Regions from separate parts of the Marinomonas sp. FW-1 genome, predicted to be linked through region 1. Evidence: predicted binding sites of a transcription regulator. Region 1 holds the regulator's gene; the other holds the start of a gene.

The links. Region 1 encodes sigma-54, which starts transcription at its own class of promoters, with help from an activator protein. Its sites were predicted from a motif close to TGGCACNNNNNTTGCTNT; they were not measured.
Region 2: a site for sigma-54 is predicted at 2,926-2,943, ahead of glnK (P-II family nitrogen regulator). Genes of this name have one in related genera too.

What each region holds. Positions count from the first base shown of each region.
Region 1 is NZ_CP025987.1:2,218,205-2,225,830, reverse strand. It holds gene C1X04_RS10455 (carbon-nitrogen hydrolase family protein) at 1-76, shown strand, start outside; gene yjgA (ribosome biogenesis factor YjgA) at 149-685, opposite strand; gene mgtE (magnesium transporter) at 692-2,044, opposite strand; gene C1X04_RS10440 (HPr family phosphocarrier protein) at 2,053-2,322, opposite strand; gene ptsN (PTS IIA-like nitrogen regulatory protein PtsN) at 2,332-2,781, opposite strand; gene C1X04_RS10430 (RNA polymerase factor sigma-54) at 2,799-4,268, opposite strand; gene lptB (LPS export ABC transporter ATP-binding protein) at 4,344-5,069, opposite strand; gene lptA (lipopolysaccharide transport periplasmic protein LptA) at 5,073-5,579, opposite strand; gene lptC (LPS export ABC transporter periplasmic protein LptC) at 5,563-6,138, opposite strand; gene C1X04_RS10410 (calcium/sodium antiporter) at 6,141-7,103, opposite strand; gene C1X04_RS10405 (ABC transporter ATP-binding protein) at 7,275-7,626, shown strand, end outside.
Region 2 is NZ_CP025987.1:3,329,231-3,336,856, forward strand. It holds gene C1X04_RS15495 (bile acid:sodium symporter family protein) at 1-137, opposite strand, end outside; gene C1X04_RS15500 (YifB family Mg chelatase-like AAA ATPase) at 380-1,891, opposite strand; gene C1X04_RS15505 (TIGR02450 family Trp-rich protein) at 2,007-2,222, shown strand; gene C1X04_RS15510 (accessory factor UbiK family protein) at 2,247-2,486, opposite strand; gene glnK (P-II family nitrogen regulator) at 2,999-3,337, shown strand; gene C1X04_RS15520 (ammonium transporter) at 3,377-4,642, shown strand; gene C1X04_RS15525 (carbon-nitrogen hydrolase family protein) at 4,821-6,353, shown strand; gene radA (DNA repair protein RadA) at 6,429-7,626, shown strand, end outside.

The DNA.
Region 1 (7,626 bases):
CTTTGAGGTAGAAAAGCAAAGACTGAATCAATGTCGTCAAAAAATGCCTTGTTTATCCCATCGTAGATTTCAGTAAAAAGCCCTGGTCAGTTTTTTCTGAGCCAGGGCTTTTGTCGAAGTAAATCGCAGTGGGTTTTACTTTTCTGTATTAGTCTTTTAAGCCTAAACGTTTCTCTTCGGCTTCACGCAAAAAACGGAATAATTTCTTACGGTTTGTTGTGTTTGATCCTTGAGACACTTCTTTTTGGGAGAGTCGGATAAGTTGTCTAAGCAGCTGAATGTCTTCGATCTGAGGGTTTTCATCTAGGTATTGGGACAATACTTCTTTACTGTTTTCGCCAATAAGTGCGTCACGCTTAACTTCTAGTTGGTGAAAAAGCTTGTTGTACGCAGCCGATGTTGAATCAAACATAGCCACTCGATTAGCAATGGCCTCATGGTCTTCTGTGCGCATGATCTTGCCGATGTATTGAAGGTGTCTTCTCATGGCTTCGTGTTGTTTTATGCGTCCAGCTTCAACGAAGGCTTCGCGTAAAGTGTCCGACATTTCAACTTTCTTAAGCTGGTTTTTGCTTAAGCCGAGCATTTTTTTACCAAGATCTTGCAAGGCTTCCATTTCACGCTTGATCTGGGTTTTACTTTTAGGAATGTCTTCTTCGTTTTCAAATTGATCAAAGTCTGTCATGGGAACCTATATTAAAAAAATAGTAGCGAGACCTAGGAAGGAAAGGAATCCAATTACGTCGGTCACAGTAGTCAAAATTACGCTGCCAGCAAGGGCAGGGTCGATGCCAATCTTTTTTAAGAAAATTGGCAGAAGTGTACCAGTGGTTGCTGCAAATAGCAGGTTTATTATAGTGGCGCCTGCAATGATATAGGCAATCTTTATGTTGTCAAACCAAAGAGCGGTGAGTGCGGCAATAACGGTTGCCCACAATATGCCATTAAGAAGTCCGACAACAAGTTCTCTATTTAAAAGCCAGCGTGTATTGGTTGCGCCAATCTGGTTCAGTGCGATGCCTCGAATTACCAGTGTCAGTACTTGTGAGCCAGCGATACCGCCCATACTGGCAACAATAGGCATTAATATTGCCAATGCAACCACTTGATCGAGTGTGTTTTGAAATAGTCCAATCACATAAGAGGCGATAAAGGCTGTAATAAGGTTTATGCCAAGCCAAACCGCACGTCGTTTGGTGGTTTTCATAATAGGGGAGAAGGTGTCTTCGTCGTCATCGAGACCTGCCATGCTTAGCATGGAGTGTTCAGCTTCGTCACGAATAACATCGACAACGTCATCGATAGTGATACGACCTAGTAATTTTCTGTTTTCACCATCAATAACGGGAGCGGAGACAAGGTCCATTTTTTCAAATAACTGCGCAACTTCACTTGCAGGTGTCTCTGCATTGATCACAGTAAACTCGGTTTCCATAATGTCACGCACGGTGGCATTAGGGTTGGAAACCAGCAATTTAGTAAGGGGGAGTACACCGAGAAGTTTATCTGAGCGACTGACGACTAATAAACTGTCAGTCATGTCTGGAATCTTTGCGTGCCTGCGAAGATAGCGAAAAACAATGTCCACATTGATATTTGGACGAATTGTTATCGTATCCGTATTCATTAAGCCGCCAGCAGAGTCTTCTGAGTAGCTTAATAGGTCTTCAACTCTTTTTCTGTCTTGCGCCGTCATCGACGCAAGCACTTCTTTCACGATCTTTTCTGGCAGGTGCTGTAATAAGTCGGCTAAGTCATCACTTTCAAAGTGTTCTGAGACGGCGATAAGGCGTTCTGTATTCATGTTTTTCATGAATTGAACGCCAATATCTTCAGTCAGATACTGTAATACTTCGCCTTCGTTTTTGTCTTCGATGAGTTCCCATAAAAGCTTACGCTCTTTTGGCGGAGACGATTCTAATAGTCGAGCAACATCTTGTGCAGGTAGGGCACCATTAAGTAGGTAGCGAATTTGCATTGTGGCACCGGTCTCAAGGGACTCGGTTACCGTTTGCAAATGATTAAGGGTGTTTTGCTCCGACATGATGCTCTTTACTCATCTTCACCGAAACGATTGTTGATTAATTCAACGATCGCGTTAATGGCTTCTTGCTCATCTTCACCATTCGCTTTGATTTTGATTTCGGTGCCTTTTCCTGCAGCAAGCATCATCATTGCCATGATGCTTTTTCCATCCACATTACGCCCATCTTTTTCGATGGTGATATCACAAGAAAAGCGTGTGGTTGTTTCTATGAGTTTGCCTGCTGCACGGGCATGCAAGCCAAGTTTGTTTATAATAACAATAGACTCTTCCAGCATGCTTTATACCTATATTAATGAGTTGAAAATACTGAATAGCTCTTCGTTGCTTTGAGCAGTACGCAGCTTGTCCAATGATTCTGGAGACTGTGCTAATTCTGCAATTTGAGCCAGTGTTGATAGATGTTGGTCACATTCATGTGGCGGAACAATTAACGCAAATATAAGATCGACAGCTTGTTTGTCTATAGAGTCAAAATCGATAGGCGTCTGTAGTGACATTACCACTACAGCGGTGTGATTTGCGGACTCTAGTCGACAATGCGGAATGGCTATTCCATTGCCTATACCAGTACTTCCAAGTTTTTCTCGACCTAGCAGTGCATCATAGACGGCTTCGTTATCACAGTGAAGTCGGTTTGACGCTACTTCCGCGAGGTTTTCTAATACGCGTTTCTTGCTAATGATATCTTGTTTTGCGAGAACGAGGTCTGCTTTTAATAATGATTTCAAGGACATGATAAAATGCTTTCCGTTTAGATCAGTCGTTTGCGTTCATTGGAAGGAGGGATGTTCATCGCCTCACGGTATTTGGCTACAGTCCGTCGAGCAACTTGTATGCCTTGATCTGCCAAAATGGCAGCTAACTTATTATCACTTAAAGGTTTTTTAGCAGGTTCGTCAGCAACAAGTTTTTTGATCATGGCCCTAATTGCTGTCGAAGAGCACTCACCACCAGAGGCTGTATTAACATGGCTCGAAAAGAAATATTTTAATTCAAATATCCCTTTTGGTGTGTGCATGTATTTTTGAGTGGTTACCCTAGATATGGTTGACTCATGCATGCCTACTTCTTCAGCTACGTCATGAAGCACCATTGGTTTCATGGCTTCTTCACCAAGCTCAAAAAAATCGATCTGTCTGCTGACAATGCAGCTGGCTACTTTTAGTAGCGTCTCATTTCTGCTTTGTAAACTTTTCATGAACCATTTAGCTTCTTGTAGTGAGTTTTTGATGTAAGAAGCATCTTCGGCTGTGGCAGCGGTGCTGGCCATGGCGGAATAGGTTTCATTGATTTTTATTGGTGGAAGAGCGTCGTTGTTTAATTCAACTTGCCAAACGTCATTACGTTTTTTGACTGACACGTCAGGAATAACGTAATCGGTATCATCGGCATCAATAACCGAGCCTGGGCGCGGGTTTAGTTGTTGAATTAAGCTAATGACTTCTTTTAGCGCTTCATCTTTTAATTTTGTTTTGCGGCTTAGTTGCGCAAAATCTCTATTGCCCAATAAGGGTAAATAATGGTCAATAAGGTTATAGGTGCTTTTGTATAGAGGGTGAGTCTGGAAAGCTTCTAATTGCACCAACAGACAATCACGTAAATCAATAGAGCAGACGCCGACTGGGTCGAAGCGCTGCAGTCTATGTTGAACCGCAATGACTTCTTCCATTTCTAGGTCTTCAAGTTCAATGCTTAGTGATTCGCAGATGTCGTCAGGTGTAATGCTTAAGTATCCATCAGGCTGGACACATTCAATGATGGCATAGGCAATCTCAAGGTCTCTATCAGACATGTGAGTAAGGTTTAGTTGCCAGATAAGATGGTCTTGAATGCTTTCAGCAGGTGCGTTACGGCTTTCAAAATCGCTATCGCCTTCAAAGCTAAGGTTGTCACTGACCGCAGCTGAACTTTGGTAAGTATCATCCCAATTGCTGTCTATGGATAGCTCTTCTGGGATGCTTTCTGTCCATTCGGACTCTAGGCGTGCTTCTTCACCGTTATCTAGAGGTGTTTCTGTTGCGCTTTTTGACTCTATGCTAGCAGGTAACTCATTATGAGTTTGCTCGTCATCATCAAGCTCAAGCAGTGGGTTCGACTCTAGGAACTCATGAATCTCTTGCTTCAAATCCAACGTAGAAAGCTGCAGTAAGCGTATAGCTTGCTGCAGTTGTGGGGTCATGGTTAGCTGTTGACCTAGCTTTAATTGTAAAGACTGCTTCATGGAGCAACTCTTTTTGTTTGAGTGAATTGGAACGAGTTGTGCATACTACTCCCTTTCTACAGCAATGATAAGGGGTTATAGGCGGAAGTCGTCGCCTAAATAGACCTTTTTTACTTGTTCATTGTTGATGACTGTACTGGCATCGCCTGATGCGATGATATAACCATTACCAACAATGTAAGCTTTATCGCAGATGTCGAGGGTTTCTCTGACGTTATGATCGGTAATTAGGACACCGATTCCACTTTCTTGGAGGTGTTTAATTATTTGTTTTATGTCACCAACGGAGATTGGGTCTACTCCAGCAAATGGCTCATCAAGCAGAATGAATTTTGGGTTCATTGCAACCGCTCTTGCTATTTCTACCCGGCGCCTTTCACCTCCTGATAATGCCATTCCTAAGTTGGTGCGGATATGGGTGATATGGAACTCTTCTAAGAGCTCTTCTAATCTTTCATGTTGTTGTGCTTTAGTGAGATTTTTGCGTGTTTCTAAAATCGCTAAAATATTGTCTTCTACAGACATTTTTCTAAAAATAGATGCCTCTTGAGGAAGATAGCCAACACCTTTTTGGGCGCGAGTGTGCATGGCGTCATGGGTGATGTCTATGCCGTCAATAAATATGCCGCCAGCGTCATTGGCGACCATACCAACTATCATATAGAAACAGGTGGTTTTTCCTGCTCCGTTTGGTCCTAATAAACCAACGGCTTGGCCTGATTCAACGGAAATTGAGACGTCTTTTACTACTTTGCGTTTTTTATAGCTTTTTGCAAGGTGTTTTGCTTCTAGTAAGGCCATCTATTATTTTGCCTCAGTAGTTTGTGGCTGTAAGGTCATATTGACGCGACCAGAATCTTTTTTCTCTGCGCTAAAGGTGCCATCTTGGATCATGTAGAGAATGTAATCAGCGGAGATAGAATTCTGCATACGGCTTAGGTATCCATCTCCAGTGATTTCAAGTTTGGATTCGTCGGTTTGGTAGTGGATTTCATTCCCTCTACTGATAACTATGTTGCCATTCCAATCTATTTGTTGACTGAATTTTGCTGGCGACCCTGTGGCTTCTAGGCTGTTAAATCTGCGGGTGCTTGGGTCTGTTGTGACTTTTAAATACTGTGCTTGGATTTCTATGGAGCCTTGTTTTACAAAGACGTTGCCTTTATAGATGGCTTCGCCTGAATTCTGGTCGAAAGAGGCTTCATCAGCTTGAATTTCTAATGGCTTGTTAAGGTCATCTGGTAAAGCGTAAGTGTATTGTCCAATAAGGGCAGAAGTGAGCAACATGCTGGCGTTAATGAGTTGTTTCATAGTTTCCTCGTACAGATCCTGTCATCACGACTTCTTCTGAGTTTATAAAGGTTGTAATCTTATTCGCGGAGGTTTTTCCTTGGGTTGATATCAAGGTAGCAGCTCCGTAGCTGGTCAATGATTTGTCTTTGTCTACGTAGTGCATGTTGTCCGAGCTAAGCTGGATGTCTTCAGACTGCTGATATTTTTTCGTTGCTCTTACGTTGTCTGTTAATAGAATATCATTACTTCCGTCTTCAATAACCCCTTTATCTGCTTTTCCATGCCATTGTCCCGATTCTGAATATCGGGCAACACTAGGCTGTTCGAGCAAGGTTTTCTCTTTAAGGTCATAGTGAGAGGTTTGTTTGGCGTTCAGTGTTTCGATTAGCCCTCCATTTTCATCAAACTCTTTTACCTGCACATCGGTGATGAAATAATCGGGCGAGCCACGAAGTGCATCGCTTTCGACTAAGTTTCTTGATGGCTTTGTGCTGTACCAGCTAATCGAAGCAATAACCACAGTTACTGCCGCTAATAGTAGAATGTTTCTGGTTTTAAGTGTCTTTGCTAAATTCATTGTTATGGCGCGCCATTCGTACTGATTGCAAATATATATATGCCATAGGATGCAATGAAAGGCAGGCCTATCCATCTAGGGATTGCATTGCTCTTAGATTTTTTGAATATAAAGATGGCAATAGCAAGTGCGACCGTTAATCCTAGTACCCAAGGGAAATCACGCTGCACGACACTTGGGTCGATTATGCCGGGGGCGATCAGTGCTGGTAAAGGTAATACGGTGGCTAGGTTAAATACGTTTGAACCTAGTACGTTGCCAATGGCGATATCATGATGTCCTTTTCTCACACTACTAACAGAAGCTGCTAACTCAGGAAGGCTGGTTCCAACTGCAACGATAGTCAGGCCAATAACTAGCTCGCTCACTCCCAAAGCAGTCGCTATGCCAATGGCGCCCCAAACTAGAAGTTTAGAGCTACCTATGAGTACAACCAGTCCAATTAACGCAATGATTAAGGATTTTAATGTTGATGAGCCATCATCTGCGGGAAGCTCTTCTTTTAGTTCGCTTTCCAAATCTTTGTTACCGCGTAATAGGATTATCAGCACGGCGACAAATGCAATGATGAGTATTACACCATCCCATAACCCTAGTGCTTGGTCATAGAGTAAAAAACCAGTCAGTACTGTGATGGCTAACACCAGAGGTACTTCTTTCGTCGAAAGCCCTTTTGCGATAGGGATGGCAGAGAATAATAAAGTGACACCCAACACTAGAGCGATGTTGGCAATGTTGGAGCCTAAAACATTACCGATTGCTATTTCAGGTGCATTATCCAGTGCGGCGATAGCAGAAACCACCATTTCAGGAGCAGAAGTACCAAACGCCACCAGTGTGATACCAATGACCATAGGGCTTACATTAAGCTTTTCAGCCACCAATGCGGCATGCTCAATGAATTTGTCAGAGCTAATGACGAGTAAAATTAGTCCAGCGATGAGAGCAACGGAAAATAACAGCATAATGGGTAGTAAGACTCATTGAAATTAGAAGGCACCATTTAATGAGGTTTAGCAACTAAATTCAAGGCTTGATCTTGCAAACAAAGTAGTTTTGCCTTTGCCGCGATTCTAATTGTTGGGGGGCAGTGATAGTATCAATCCATATTTAGGAAGGATGGTAAGGGTGTACTAGTGACTGATGCTTATATTGAAGTCCGAAATGTGAGTTTTTCGAGGGGGGATAGGGTTATTTACGAAAACGTTTCCCTGACCATTCCTCGCGGGAAGATTACTGCTGTCATGGGGCCAAGCGGGACAGGTAAAACAACGTTGTTACGCCTTATTGCTGCTCAGTTAGCACCAGACTCCGGTGAGTTGTTGGTGGACGGTAAAAACATCCACGCTTTGTCTAGGTCGAACCTGTATAAGGCGAGGAAGAAAATGGGCATGCTTTTTCAGAGTGGTGCTTTGTTCAGTGATATGAGTGTAGCTGAAAATATCGCTTTTCCTATGGAGGAGCATACCAAGCTTGATGCAGAAACCA
Region 2 (7,626 bases), 1.1 Mb from region 1:
AGGGTCAATCCCATTGCGAGCATAATAATGGTCAACAATGGAACGATTTGAGCTTTCAACCCCACGAATAAATCAGGTTGAAAGAAGGCGATTGCAGATAGCAATAAAGCCCAAACAGGGAACAGCTGGATAACCATAGACAAAACTCCACATAGTCCACTCAGTTTTGCTGCCATAAAATCAGCAAAAGCGAACAGACCCACAATTAATTATTATTGGTCCCATTACAAATATCGTCCCTCGAAGGGACGATAAAAATGGGCTGAGAATTGTAACTAAATGGCATAGGTTAAAACAGCTTTTATGCTTTTTAACCCTTATCTAGTAATGTCTAACGCATTGTTCTATCCGTATTTTCCAGATGGAATAACAGCGTAGATTATGAAGACACCGCCATGGATAAGGTTTTCTCCATCTTGCGATAACTTAACGATTCCATTAAATGCGCTCTGGTAACAGGAGAGTCATTTAAATCCGCCAAGGTTAGCGCGACTTTTAATACTCGATGATAAGCCCGTGCAGAGAGTTTTAATTTTTCTAGTGCCTGCTGCATAAACTCTTTGTCCTCTTGGCTCAAAGCACAAATATTCTCTAGCTGACGGCCACTTAACTGCGAATTTTGTACGCCTTGGCGTCCTCTTTGCCTTGCGACGGCACGCTCTACTCGTTCGCGGACGCTAGCGCTGCACTCCCCTTCTTCATCAGCATTCACTAACACATTAGACGGTAAAGGTGGCACTTCTACATGCAAATCGATGCGATCTAAAAATGGCGCGGAGAGTTTTTTAAGATATTTCTGGCTAGCACTGGATTGATAATAACCTTGCCCTCCACTGTAAGCCTCGTTACTGGCATTCATCGCAGCCACTAATTGAAAGCGAGCCGGAAAGGTAACTTGCCCACGAGCACGCGAAATATGAACTTCACCGTTTTCTAATGGCTCCCGTAATACTTCCAATACTTTGCGGTCAAACTCTGGTAACTCATCAAGAAAAAGCACACCACAGTGCGCTAAAGACGCCTCACCCGGCTTAGGAATTGAACCACCGCCAACCAGTGCCGCCGCAGAACAAGAATGGTGAGGAGACCGAAACGGCCTTTCTGACCAATGCCAATCCAAGCCCATTTTACGCCCCGCCACCGATTGCACTGATGCCACAGCAAGCGCCTCAGCTTCTGTCATTGCTGGCATAATGCTCGGCAGTCGCGACGCCAGCATGGTTTTTCCCGTTCCAGCAGGACCAACAAACAGCAAATTGTGACCACCAGCCGCGGCGACTTCTAAGGCTCGGCGGGCTTGATACTGGCCTTTTACATCTCGCATGTCTTTATGGTCTAACGGCAATGGTTCAGCAGGCTTGGAAACACAAGCAGGCAACGCTGTTTGCTTCAATAAATGCGCCGTCACTTGCGTTAAATGTTTAGCAAATACAGCATTGCCTTCCACCAGCGCAGCTTCCTGCTGATTTTCTTCAGGGAGAATAAGCTGACGATTAGCGTGATGACAAGCAATGGCAGACGGCAATAATCCAGGAATGCCACGAATGTCTCCCGATAATGCCAATTCGCCAATGAATTCAGTGTCCCTTAAATTCAACTCACCCAACTGCCCCGAGGCAACCAAGACACTAATCGCAATCGCCAAATCATAACGACCACCTTCTTTAGGCAAATCCGCTGGCGCTAGGTTAATGGTGACGCGTCGGGTAGGAAACTCAAAATGGCTGTTGATAATCGCGCTGCGCACTCTGTCTTTCGCTTCTCGAACGGCCGCTTCGGGAAGGCCAACAATATTAAGGGAAGGCAGACCATTTGAAATATGGGTTTCAACAGTCACTAACGGGGAAGACACGCCAACACGGGCGCGACTATAAATCGTGGCTAAACTCATGATCACTCCTTGATCAACTTATTTATTTCTGACGCTTTGCGACGGGAAAAGCAATCCAGCTATTCACATGCTTCGTATATCTATCTACTTAATACACTAAAAGGAAAAAGTGGTTGTGAACCGAATTAATCCAAATAAATTACTTCTATCTAAGTGGACGTCAACGTCCCCGCAGCAAAAAGAAAAACACTTTATCGTTACTACACTCATTCGAGACGAAGAAAACGTCGTTATCGAATGCATTCTTGAGGCCGTGATCAACAAAAACCAATACCAATTACCTTGGCAATCACTGACCTCTTCTGAAGATTGGTTGCAAGGCTGGAAATAAATCAGTCCCAGCCCTGCGAAAAACTTAGTCGTTCTTTTCTAGCTCATTTAAACGTGCTTCTAACACAGCGAGCTTTTCACGATATTTTGCCAGCATCGCGGCTTGCACCTCGAACTCTTCGCGCGTAACCAAATCCATCTTGCTTAATGTATTGCGTGCCACTTCATGCAATTGCGCCTGAATTTCTTCTTTTGGCAACTTACCCAAGGTTTCAGCCGCTTGGCCTAATCCCGTACCCAATTGCTTTATAAATTGATCAATCATCTCACTCTCGTTTTTCATCGTTGCTGTGATTATTTATCGTCTCTTTGCCTAATAGTATAGAAGTCAGGCATAGATACCAACAAGCTCTCAGAGCGCATCTTTCATGTTGATGCCCATTTATAGGAACAAATGTTTTTAGAGATTGCTTCTTTTTTGTGCAGAAAATCGAACAAGGCAATATTGAAGCCCTACAAATCCTCTAAATGACGCACACACAACCATGCCAAGCAAAGGGTTATTTCTTGATCAGAAGCAAGCAGATAAAGCCCTTCGCTACGCTCACTCGCCCATTTCAAACATCATTTGCACCATATTAATGCAGGATATTTATAGGGCACACCAATATGCCGCACTATACCAAGCAATTTAGGACTCTTTTTAATTTCAAAAAAACGACAAAATCCTTACAAAGCCTTTGATACGTAGGAACGCCCATATATGGCACGCATATTGAATAAAGCTAATTACCTGCGATACGACAATAAAACTGACTTTTTAAGGAGACAGTGGGTATGAAGCTTATAACTGCCATCATCAAGCCATTTAAACTCGATGATGTTCGAGAAGCACTTTCTGAGATCGGTGTACAAGGTATTACCGTAACAGAAGTGAAAGGTTTCGGACGTCAAAAAGGCCACACAGAACTATACCGCGGCGCTGAGTATGTAGTCGATTTTCTACCGAAAGTAAAAATCGAACTTGCCATTGCAGACGACATGACTGACCAAGTAGTGGAAGCCATTACAAGCGCAGCAAACACTGGCAAAATCGGCGACGGTAAGATCTTTATCGTTAACCTTGAACAAGCGGTTCGTATTCGTACCGGCGAGACTGGTGTAGAAGCAGTCTAAATACTGCTCGAATTATCCTAGCCTTTAGGGGGGCGAAACATGCAAGATCAAATTTTTCACTTACAATATGCGATGGACACCTTTTATTTCTTGGTGTGCGGCGCACTGGTTATGTGGATGGCAGCAGGATTTGCCATGTTGGAAGCAGGTCTAGTACGTGCTAAAAACACCACAGAAATTCTAACTAAGAACGTGGCTTTGTTTGCCATTTCTTGTGTCATGTACCTAGTTTGTGGTTACTCCATCATGTACGGTGGCGAGTGGTTCCTAACAGGTATCCAAGACGTAGATGTTGCTTCTACCTTGACTGACTTCGCTGGCCGTGACGGCGGTTTTGAAGGCGGTTCTATTTACGCAGGCGCGTCTGACTTCTTCTTCCAAGTTGTGTTCGTTGCAACAGCCATGTCTATCGTATCTGGTGCCGTTGCTGAACGTATGAAGCTTTGGGCTTTCCTAGTATTCGCTGTTGTTATGACAGGTTTCATCTACCCAATGGAAGGTAACTGGACTTGGGGCGGCGGTTCTGTATTCGGTATGTTTAGCCTTGGCGACATCGGTTTCACTGACTTTGCAGGTTCTGGTATCGTTCACATGGCAGGTGCGGCAGCCGCATTAGCTGGTGTATTGGTACTTGGTGCTCGTAAAGGCAAATACGGTCCTAACGGCGAAGTACGTGCCATTCCTGGTGCTAACCTACCTCTTGCAACATTAGGCACATTCATCCTTTGGATGGGTTGGTTCGGTTTCAACGGTGGTTCTGTATTGAAACTTGGCGACATCGCAAACGCTAACTCTGTTGCTATGGTATTCCTAAATACCAACGCGGCAGCTGCTGGTGGTGCAATTGGTGCGCTTATCCTAGCTCGAATCCTATTCGGTAAAGCCGATCTAACTATGCTTCTAAACGGCGCATTGGCTGGCTTGGTAGCAATCACGGCAGGTCCTGATACACCATCTGCTCTAGGTGCGACTCTAATCGGTCTAGTTGGTGGTTTGATTGTGGTTGTGTCTATCCTGACCCTAGACAAGCTTAAAATTGATGATCCAGTGGGCGCTATCTCTGTTCACGGTGTTGTGGGTCTTTGGGGCTTGCTAGCAGTGCCACTAACGAACGATGGCACAACATTCGGCGGACAAATCGCGGGTGCACTTACTATCTTCGTTTGGGTATTCTTCACTAGCTTGGTTGTTTGGTTAATCATCAAAGCCATCATGGGTGTTCGCGTTAGCGAAGAAGAAGAGTACGAAGGTGTTGACCTTTCTGAATGTGGTATGGAAGCGTACCCAGAATTCAGCAAGAACTAATCACTCTGCTAAAAACCAAATTGTTTGAAATATCAAAACCCTCGCCTTGGCGGGGGTTTTCTTTTTATATCCTTATTGAACAAACGATATCCCCTTTTATAAGGCACTGATCCCTTACCTCCTTACACAAATACGCGTTATCATGAGCAATACATAAGATCGATTGATAGAGGCCAACATGCAGCACGACGACTTACATTTAACCATTCGTAATATCACCAAAGATGATTATGACGAAATCAAAGTATTGATGGATAAGGTCTATCACGATATTGGTGGCTCTTGGCCAAAGCATACGATTCACAAACTCATCAAAGATTTTCCTGAAGGTCAGATCTGTTTAGAAGACCACGGAAAAATTGTCGGCTTAGCACTATCGGTTCAAGTGAGCTATCAGCGTTTTAGTAACCCACATACGTATGACGACCTTATCGACCAAAAAGAGAACGTGCTAAACGATTCTCGTGGCGACGCCATGTATGGTTTGGATGCGTTAATTGCGCCTGAATATCGAGGCTACCGCCTTGGTCGTCGCTTGTACGAAGCCAGAAAAGACCTTTGCCGCCAGCATAACTTACGTGCCATTTTAGCGGGTGGTCGTATCCCTAACTATCACGAACACGCTCACGAAATGAGCGCGGCTGAATACTTAGAAGCGGTACGCGAACGTAAAATTTACGACCCTATTTTAACCTTCCAGCTATCAAACGATTTCCAAGTCACTCGTTTGTTAAAACGCTACATGCCAGAAGATGAAAAATCTCAAGGCTATGCAACGCTATTGGAATGGAAAAACATCTTCTTTGAACCAGACACCAACGTGATTCGCTCACGCAAAACCCAAGTGCGTATCGGTGCGATTCAATGGCAAATGCGTGAAGTAGAAAGCGTTGACGAGCTGTTGAAGCAGGTTGAATACTTCATCGATGCCGTTTCAGACTACAAGAGTGACTTTGTTCTCTTCCCAGAATTCTTCAATGCACCATTGATTGGGCTTAGCCCAGACCAAAGCAATCAGACCGAAGCTATTCGTTTTTTGGCTAGCTTCACAGAACGCTTTATCAATGAAATGTCGCAGTTTGCGGTCAGTTACAACATCAATGTCATCACAGGCTCCATGCCTGTCATTGAAGATGAAATTGTTTATAACGTCAGCTACTTATGCCGCCGTGACGGTACCGTAGAAGAGCAAAAGAAAATCCACATTACACCGCACGAGCGTCGTGACTGGGTTATCCAAGGTGGTAACGACCTACGCGTCTTTAATACTGATGCTGGTCGCGTGGGCATACTCATTTGTTATGACGTAGAATTCCCTGAATTGGGCCGTCTACTGGCGGAGCAAGACATGGATATTTTGTTTGTGCCATTCTGGACCGACACCAAAAACGGTTACTTGCGTGTGCGTCGTTGTGCCCAAGCCCGCGCGATAGAAAACGAATGTTACGTCGTTATCTGTGGTAGCTGTGGCAACCTTCCGCAGGTGGAAAACTTAGATATTCAATACGCACAAAGCTCGGTATTTTCGCCTTCTGACTTCTCTTATCCTCACGATGCCGTTATGGCGGAAACCACACCAAACACAGAAATGATTATGTTCTCTGATTTGGACTTAGATAAGCTGAAATTGACTCGCAGCGAAGGCTCAGTAAACAACTTAAAAGACCGCCGCACGGATCTTTATTCCGTAAACTGGAAAAAACAGCACTAAAAAGCACAACCCAGCGATAACATGGACGTTATCGCAAGCCTTTAATTCATTATTAAAAGAACACAAGAGACTATCATGGCCAAAGCAAAAACCGCTTTTGTATGCAATGAATGCGGAGCCGACTACGCAAAATGGCAAGGACAATGCCAAGCCTGCAGCGCATGGAACTCCCTATCTGAAATACGTCTTACCTCTGGAAAAACTTCCGCTCGCGTTTCCGCTAGCCAAGATCCGCGCTATCAAGGCTACGCCGGCGCTGTGACAGGCATTCAGAACTTATCTGACGTTGACTTAGGCGATGTGCCACGCTTTAGCTCTGGCGCAAACGAATTCGACCGAGTATTAGGCGGTGGCTTGGTTCCAGGTGGTGTCGTGCTCATTGGTGGCCACCCAGGAGCCGGTAAAAGTACCTTATTACTGCAAACCATGTGTTGGCTAGCACAGCAACAAAGTGCCTTATACGTGACAGGTGAAGAATCCCTTCAGCAAGTTGCCATGCGAGCACAACGTCTTGGGTTACCGACACAAAACCTCAAAATGCTGTCGGAAACCAATGTGGAAGCGATTTTAACCATCGCTCAGCAAGTGAAACCCAGAGTCATGGTGATCGACTCGATCCAAGTGATGCATCTAGATGGCGTAGAATCCGCCCCAGGCAGCGTGTCACAAGTACGAGAAAGTGCTGCTGTTTTGACGCGCTTCGCCAAACAAACTCAAACGGCTGTTTTGCTTGTCGGTCACGTAACCAAAGACGGCTCTTTGGCAGGCCCCAAAGTACTGGAACACATGGTGGATTGCTCTGTGTTGCTCGAAGGCTCAGAAGACTCACGCTTTCGTACCCTTCGCGGCATGAAAAACCGCTTTGGCGCGATCAATGAGCTAGGCGTTTTTGCCATGTTAGAAAATGGCCTAAAAGAAGTGAAAAACCCAAGCTCTATTTTCTTGAACCGCAGTAACCACCCTGCCGCTGGCAGCCTTGTTATGGTGGTTTGGGAAGGCACTCGCCCCTTGCTGGTCGAACTTCAAGCTTTGGTGGATGATTCGGCTTTGGGCAACCCAAGACGCGTCACAGTAGGTTTTGATCATAATCGTCTTGCTATGTTATTGGCGGTCTTACACAAACACGGTGGATTACTCACATCCGATCAAGATGTGTATCTGAACGTGGTTGGTGGTGTCAAAGTACTGGAAACCAGTGCCGATCTCGCCGCTATCGCAGCCGTTGTTTCTAGCTTCCGCGATAAAATATTGCCCCATGATTTGGTCGTACTGG